DNA from 2 places in the Vibrio alfacsensis genome. Region 1 is predicted to be linked to the other one. Evidence: predicted binding sites of a transcription regulator. Region 1 holds the regulator's gene; the other holds the start of a gene.
What was found. The regulator CRP, encoded in region 1, controls carbon source genes, mostly activating them, when cyclic AMP is high. The targets are predictions, from matches to a motif close to TGTGANNNNNNTCACA.
Positions count from the first base shown of each region.

Region 2: the regulator CRP is predicted to act here: its motif matches at 1,987-2,002, upstream of deoD (purine-nucleoside phosphorylase).

Region 1 is NZ_AP024165.1:2,856,557-2,860,831, reverse strand. Features, by position in the region: gene astD (succinylglutamate-semialdehyde dehydrogenase) at 1-1,317, shown strand, start outside; gene VA249_RS13175 (DUF1338 domain-containing protein) at 1,579-2,373, shown strand; gene crp (cAMP-activated global transcriptional regulator CRP) at 2,475-3,107, opposite strand; gene VA249_RS13165 (phosphoribulokinase) at 3,347-4,216, opposite strand.
Region 2 is NZ_AP024166.1:279,049-283,323, forward strand. Features, by position in the region: gene VA249_RS15960 (lactate dehydrogenase) at 1-1,058, opposite strand, end outside; gene deoD (purine-nucleoside phosphorylase) at 1,158-1,868, opposite strand; gene VA249_RS15970 (YbgA family protein) at 2,256-3,206, shown strand; gene VA249_RS15975 (MerR family transcriptional regulator) at 3,196-3,999, shown strand; gene phrB (deoxyribodipyrimidine photo-lyase) at 4,095-4,275, shown strand, end outside.

The DNA.
Region 1 (4,275 bases):
GAAGCGTTTGTTGAGTGGAAAAAACGCCCATTCGCAGAGCGTGAAGCGATCGTTTTGGCTTTTGCTGAAAAAGTAAAAGAGAACAGCGAAACCATCGCCGAAGTTATCGCTAAAGAAACGGGTAAGCCGATTTGGGAAACTCGCACTGAAGCGGCGGCAATGGCCGGAAAAATCGCCATTTCTATCCGCGCCTACCATGACCGAACAGGAGAGGCGACCCGTGAAGCTGCGGGCAACCAAATTGTATTGCGTCATCGCCCACTAGGTGTGATGGCGGTATTCGGTCCTTATAACTTTCCAGGTCACCTACCAAATGGTCACATCGTGCCTGCATTGCTTGCGGGTAACACCGTTGTATTCAAGCCATCTGAACAAACCCCGTGGACAGGTGAACTCGCAATGAAACTGTGGGAAGAAGTTGGTCTACCAAAAGGTGTGATTAACCTAGTCCAAGGCGCGAAAGAAACGGGTATTGCTCTTGCCGATGCTAAAGGTATTGATGGTGTGTTGTTTACCGGGAGCGCAAACACAGGGCACGTCTTGCATCGTCAATTCGCGGGTCAGCCAGATAAGATGTTGGCGCTTGAAATGGGCGGTAACAACCCGATGGTTATCTCGGATAACTACGGTGATCTAGATGCGACAGTTTACACCATCATTCAATCGGCATTCATTAGTGCAGGCCAACGCTGTACCTGTGCACGCCGTCTGTATATCCCGTTTGGTGACAAAGGCGATGCCGTGATCACGAAGCTGGTGGAAGCGACACGCAATATTCGTGTAGACCAACCTTTTGCAGAGCCTGCGCCATTCATGGGACCACAAATTTCGGTTGCGGCAGCCAAGTTAATTTTGGATGCACAAGCGAACTTACAAGCACTGGGTGGCGAAAGCTTGATTGAAGCAAAAGCAGGTGAAGCGGCGTTTGTTTCTCCGGGGATCATCGATGTGACGAACATTGCGGAGTTACCAGATGAAGAGTACTTCGGCCCACTGCTGCAAGTTGTACGCTACGAAGGGTTAGAAAAAGCGGTTGAGTTAGCCAACGATACGCGATTTGGTCTATCCGCAGGTCTCGTTTCAACTGACGACCAAGAGTGGGACTACTTCGTTGATCATATCAGAGCTGGCATCGTGAACCGTAATCGCCAATTAACGGGAGCAAGTGGTGATGCTCCGTTTGGCGGCCCTGGTGCGTCAGGTAATCTACGTCCAAGTGCTTATTATGCAGCGGACTACTGTGCGTACCCAATGGCATCAATGGAGGGACAAGAAACGATCTTACCTGCAACATTGAGCCCGGGTGTTAGCTTGTAATCAAGTATACGAAGCGGTGACAAAGTATTACTGCTTCTATCGGCCAGAGCTATTTACCTCATTAGAATTCAGGTAAGCGCTGGCAAACGCCAAAGGTGAGCTTAAGACTTTCCAGAGCGTGTTGACTGACTGGCACTTAATGCCACACATACCGTCACAGGTTGATGACCACTCGTTCTTAATTCTGGACAGCCTTTCGGCTGTGAACGAGTGGTCAACTTCTTCTACCTATAACTGAACATTTCGTAACAAGGAGTTGTTATGACGCCCGACCTGCTATTTGAATCGCTGTGGAAAGACTATATTCAACGTCTTTGCCCATCTGCTGCTAAAGTGCATCAACTTCTACAAGAAGATGAACCTCTTATTAATGACCATATTGCGCTGCGTACGTTTAATGTCGCTCCTCTAGGCATTGAAACGTTGGCGAAGCCATTCCTAGCGGTGGGTTACAAAGCCTGTGGTGACTACGTATTTGAAAGCAAAAAGCTGGTGGCAAAACATTTTGAGCATCCAGATCCGAAACAACCAAAAGTCTTCATCAGTGAATTGAAAGTGGATGAGTGCTCACCAGAGCTACAAGGCATTGTTCATAAACTGGTAGAGCAGGTTGATGCTTCTAAACTGACCGGCAGTGACTTTTTGTACGGCGGACGTTTGTGGGACCTTAGCTATGCTGACTTCCAAATTTTAGCGAAAGAGAGTGAATACGCTTCTTGGCTAGCGGCTCATGGTTACGGAGCTAACCACTTTACAGTGAGTGTCAATCAGCTTAATCAGTATGAAGAAGTGAAGCAGGTGAATGACTATTTGCGAGAAGCAGGCTTTATCATTAACGAAAATGGTGGTGAAGTAAAAGGCACTCCAGAAGTACTTTTAGAGCAGTCTTCTACCATGGCAGATAAAGTCCCGGTCACATTCATGGATGGGGCACAAGTCATCCCTGGTGGTTTCTATGAATTTGCGAAACGTTACCCGATGGAAAGCGGCGAACTGTACTCGGGGTTTGTTGCGGCATCAGCAGACAAAATCTTTGAGAGCACGGACAGTAAATAACACGAATCCAAGTAAAGAAAAAGCCACCCGAGGGTGGCTTTATAATTTGAACGTTATTTCGATGAGAAGTTAGTTAATGAATAAACTAACTGATTAAGAAATTAACGAGTCCCGTATACAACGATAGTTTTACCGTGTGCAGAGATTAGGTTTTGTTCTTCTAGCATTTTCAAGATACGACCAACGGTTTCACGAGAACAGCCAACAATTTGACCGATTTCTTGACGAGTGATCTTGATTTGCATGCCGTCTGGGTGAGTCATCGCATCTGGTTGTTTAGCTAGGTTCAGAAGAGTCTGAGCGATACGACCAGTTACGTCTAGGAACGCTAGGTCACCTACTTTTTGGCTAGTAACTTGAAGACGACGAGCCATCTGCGCAGAAAGGCGCATAAGGATATCTGGGTTTACTTGGATAAGTTGACGGAACTTCTTGAAAGAAATTTCTGCCACTTCACAAGGAGATTTAGCACGAACCCAAGCTGTACGCTCTTGGTCTTCTTCGAATAGGCCAAGCTCACCAATGAAGTCACCTTGGTTTAGGTAAGAAAGGATCATCTCCTTACCTTCTTCGTCCTTGATAAGAACCGCAACAGAACCTTTAACGATGTAGTACAAAGTTTCTGCTTTTTCGCCCGCGTGAATTAGCGTGCTTTTTGATGGGTACTTATGAATGTGACAGTGTGAAAGAAACCATTCTAATGTTGGGTCGGTTTGAGGTTTACCTAGAACCATAATATCTCACTTCCTCTGCAGGGTACGCTTGCGCTATCCATATTTTAGCTCAGCCTGAATTGGCCTACTAGAATAAGAGCACTTTTTCTATGCTGCAAGCTCTCTTATGTTTCGGTTAGAAATAGTATCCTTTTTCTAAAACGATTTCTTGATTTTAATCGTGCCATGGCGGAGATTTTGTAAGCAAAACTGTGCACATGATCACGGTATGAAAAGTAAACACCTTAATACGGACGTTTCTACCCGATTTTTCCCGTTTCGATGAGTTGTTGCAGTATTGGCCTAACAATGAGCTCCATAGCAAAGCTCATTTTACCACCAGGCACCACAATGGTGTTATGGCGTGACATAAATGAGCCATCAATCATCGCCAATAGGTACGGGAAGTCGACATTCTTAATTCCGCGCAGGCGAATCACAACGAAACTTTCATCTAGGCTTGGGATCCCTTTTGCGTTTAGCGGGTTGGATGTGTCCACCGTCGGTACGCGCTGGAAGTTGATGTGAGTGCGAGAAAATTGTGGGGTAATGTAGTTTAAGTAGTCGTCCATAGAACGCACAATGGAGTCCATTACAGCCTCACGTGAGTGTCCGCGATCACGGGTGTCACGGACGAATTTTTGAATCCATTCCAAGTTTACGATAGGGACCATGCCAATCAAAAAATCGACATGTTGAGCAACGTCTACTTCGCCATCCACCACGCCGCCATGCAACCCCTCATAGAACAAGACGTCACTGTTTTCGGGTAAGTCTTGCCACGGTGTGAAAGTGCCAGGCATTTGATTGTAAGGCACCGCCTCATCAAAGGTGTGCAGGTATCGGCGTACGCTGCCCGTGCCCTCTGCACCAAATTGGCGGAAAAATGATTCTAGGCCGGGAAAGTCATTGGCTTGAGGACCAAAGTAGCTGATGTGCTTGCCTTGCTCTCGAGCTTTGCGGATTTCGACATCCATTTCTGGACGAGTAAAACGGTGAAAGCTATCACCCTCCACCCATGCAGGTTTGATGTTCATCATATTGAACATCTTACGGAAAGCTTCGGATGTAGTTGTAGTGCCGGCACCGGACGAACCAGTAACCGCAATGATTGGATGTTTCGCTGACATGACAAACCTTGTCGAAAAATACTTACCTGTAATGTGCAGCATACGAATATGCTGCACGG
Region 2 (4,275 bases), on a different replicon from region 1:
TTTTCTTGAATACGAGATAAGCAAACGCTCAATGCTGCAGAGCGAAGCAGGGGATCTTGAGGCATATAGATAGAAACTCGCTTTTCGGAGTTGCACATATCCAACACATGCAAATAATGCGCGTAAGAGGTGTAAGGAGGGCGAATTAATGCGCCTTTAGATGGATAGTGGAAAATCGAAAGATTCCCTAGTGGATCCTCTACGTTGCCACGAGCCAAAATCGTTTGGTATTTTTGGTCAATGCGTTCTCGTAACTTGTTTGATGGTGCTGGCGGTGCTTCACTGGCTTCTGCTGTGTATTCTTGGGACACGAAGCGTGATACTTCATCGTAAGGATTGTGATCGATATTTGCGACAGGCTCATCATCAACAGAATAGTTAACATGCTGACATAGGATATAACCAGAATGCGCTTCTCCAGACACTATCCAATAGACACCATTGTTACTTTTAGGTTGTAGAGCGACATAGTTTGATGCTAGCTCGTAATGATTTGCATGGTTGACCCAGCGTGCATCAATCGTCGCAAGTTTACGACGGCAACGGCTTGCAATATGATCAACATGGTCATAAAACGTTTTTGGATTGATATTGAGCTTGCGGCAGATCTCGCGAACAGAATAACCAGTAAACAGCAGCCCCATTAAGTTCTCTTGGAACTGAAGCTTTTTATTAATGCCAGACCATTTGTCGACAAAAGTGCTTTGACACGCTTTGCATCGGTAACGCTGGCGATCGCCACTGTAACCAAAAGCATGGTAGAGGTGTTTATGGGTATGAACAGAAAGCCCAAAGTTTTCACAGTCACCATTGCGACAAGCCGGTAACCCATCGCTGTGGACGTGTCTCAAGCGATGAAGTTCATTCACCACATCGCGGTTGTTAAGTAAGGGGGGGAAAGCTCCACATTCACGGCATACCATCGCCGGACGTTTAGGGTTAGCATGTTGCAAAACGTATCGCTTTGCATCGCTCAATCCAAAGTTGTCACACGCCAATGTTTTACAAAAGTTGAGTTGTAACCCATCTGCGTCCTTTGGCAGTTCGCCGTTAGACACAATCGCCCCCTCGGGATAATTCGAGCAGCCGGTCAGGCTCCGGCTGCAATTTACTACTTATACCCAAGAATCTCGGGGTTGCCTGGGTATATTTGTTTCTTAGATGTTGATTGCGGTTTCTAGAGCCACTTTCATCATGTCGTTAAATGACTTCTGACGCTCTTCAGAGCTTAGTTTTTCACCACGGATGATGTGGTCAGAAACTGTCAGGATAGTTAGCGCTTTCGCGCCTAGGTCTGCAGCTACGCCGTAGATACCAGCCGCTTCCATGTCTACACCTAGGATGCCTAGTTTTTCCATCTTCTCGAAAAGGTCGGCTTCTGGTGTGTAGAACAGGTCTGCAGAGAATACGTTACCAACTTTAACCGGTACTTCTTGAGCTCGTGCTTGGTTAACCGCTTCTTCTAGAAGACCGTAGTCAGCGATGGCAGCGAAGTCGTGGTTGTTGAAGCGGATACGGTTAACTTTTGAGTCTGTAGAAGCTCCCATACCGATAACAACGTCCATCAGTTTAACGTCATCACGTACAGCGCCACAGCTGCCTACACGGATTACGTTTTTCACGCCGTACTCAGCGATCAGTTCGTGTACATAGATACAGCAAGAAGGGATACCCATACCATGGCCCATTACAGACACTTTTTTACCTTTGTAAGTACCAGTAAAACCGAACATGTTACGAACATCACAAACTTGTTTCACATCTTCTAGGAACGTTTCTGCAATGTATTTTGCGCGCAACGGGTCGCCCGGCATTAGAACGGTTTCTGCGAAATCACCTGGTTGTGCGTTAATGTGTGGGGTTGCCATAAGTGCTCTCCAAAGTTTTGTTCAGATAAAACGCCTCTAGTATAGGACGCTATTACCAATTCTGTTGAACTTGTTCGTTTTCTTTGAGGCAATAATATCGGGACGACCAAGAGGTACTTGAGAGTTAAGTCACAAAATGGTTCGTTTTCTCAGTAAAACTTCTTGTTGATAACTAAATATGTTGAAAGCGGTGGGGCAATCGATTTGCTCGTGAGTTATTTAGTGGTTTCGTAGGCTTTTTAGAGATGCCAGTATTTTAAAAAATTTTCTGATCGAATCTAAGACGTGGCAGTAAAAGTTAGTGTTGTACAAATTAATATCTTGTACAAACTTATATCACTTGCTATAAGTTATACAACAAAACATTTTGTATAGGGGCGCGGCATCATGGAATCATCAATCAAAGTAGGTATTAGTTCTTGTGTAATGGGTCAACGTGTGCGTTTCGACTCAGGACACAAAATCAGCAACTTCGTTACTAAAGAATTAGATGGATACTTCAGTTTCGTGCCTGTATGTCCAGAAGTGGGGGTTGGCATGACAGTGCCTAGACCAACCATTCGCCTAGTGAGTAACGAAGAGCGCATTGCATTGGTGGAAACCAAAAATCCTGAAAACGACCATACCGATAAAATGCTGACGTATTCAGAAAACAAAGTGAACGAGCTTCAAGGGGAACAGCTGTGTGGCTACATCGTATGTGCTAAATCCCCGACTTGTGGCATGGAACGCGTAAAAGTGTACAGTAAGAACAATGCGGCGAAAGAGGGGGTGGGGCTCTACACCAAGACCCTAATGGAAAAAATGCCGTGGCTACCCGTTGAAGAAGATGGACGCTTAAATGATCCAGTACTAAAAGAGAACTTCATTACCCGCGTTTACTGCCTAAATGACTTTTATGAGTCGATGGGTGGTGAGCCAACCCGCGGCAAGATCATCGAGTTTCACTCTCGCTATAAGTTAACGTTAATGGCACATCACCCAGAATCGTATAAATCGTTAGGACGTTTAGTCGCAGATATCGCGAGTTATGATATGGATACTTTTCATAGTCTGTATCGCCTAGGTTTAATGAAAGCGTTGCAGAATCGGGCAAGCCGTAAAAATAACACAAACGTTTTGATGCACTTGCAAGGTTACTTTAAGCGCTCACTGAATCCAGAAGAAAAAGCCGAGCTGGCTACCGTGATCAGTGATTATCGTACAGGCTTATTGCCGTTGCTTGCGCCTCTTACGTTGATTAAACACTACCTTAATGCTTACCCAGATGAGTATCTACAAAAGCAAAAGTACATAGACCCACATCCACAGGAGATGAGATTACGCTATGGTTTGTAGCAAAGAAGAGAAATTATATGCTATCCGAGATGTTTCAGAGCTAACCGGTGTTAAGCCGGTTACGCTTCGCGCTTGGCAACGACGTTACAACTTAATACAGCCACAGAGAACAGACAAAGGACATCGTGTATTTCGCCAACAAGATGTCGATGTTATTCGTGAGGTGCAAAGTTGGTTAGCGAAAGGGGTTGCGATAGGTAAGGTAAAAGAACTACTCGGGCAACCGATTAACACATCGTTACCTCCTCACAAGCAACGTTTAGAAGAATCGGAAGCGGTGCTAGAGGCATTGTCAGAGCTCAACAGAGGTAAAACGGAAACGTTGTTGTCACGTGTGCTTAAAGAATACCCATTGGATATTGTTGTTGAACAGTTCATCAATCCAATATTGGACGCTCTTGAGCTCGTTAAAATTTCCTTACGATCTTTGCAAATGGGCTTGTTTCAGACTTGCTTGATTACACGGCTCGCGTATGTAGTGGAATCAGAGAACAAAGCGTCAACAAAAGGGAAGTGTTTACTTGTTAGTTTCGATCAAGTTCGATCCACAGATGGCTGGATACAAGCAGCGAAGCTTTGCGAACAGGGTTATCACATCACTCTGATTGATAGAGTAGAAGATATATCAGGTTTGATTGATCACAAGGTGCTGTCTCGTTATCAGGTTGTGCATTTCTTCTCTAACAAAGCATTGCCTAATAAGCAGGTGGAAGCGTTAACCACGCTACAAACACAGCTACCGGAAAAAGTTCAGTTCTCTGAAGTGATAGAAAAGCTGCATTTTACCGCCTAATCCTAATTTCGTAAGTCACCACTTTCTCGCAAATAACAGTGTTGTCGTGAGTAACAGTATTTTTATGAACGAGCACTTTCTCTTAAGGAGATGACATGATTCTGGTTTGGTTTCGACGTGATTTAAGAACCGTCGATCACACCGCATTGAGCGCAGCCCTTAGTTCAGGCGAGCCCGTGGTCGCTTGTTTTGTTGCTACGCCAGATCAGTGGCACCAACATCATATGTCGCCAATGCAAGCCGACATGATTGCTCGTCGCTTGCATTGCCTTAATG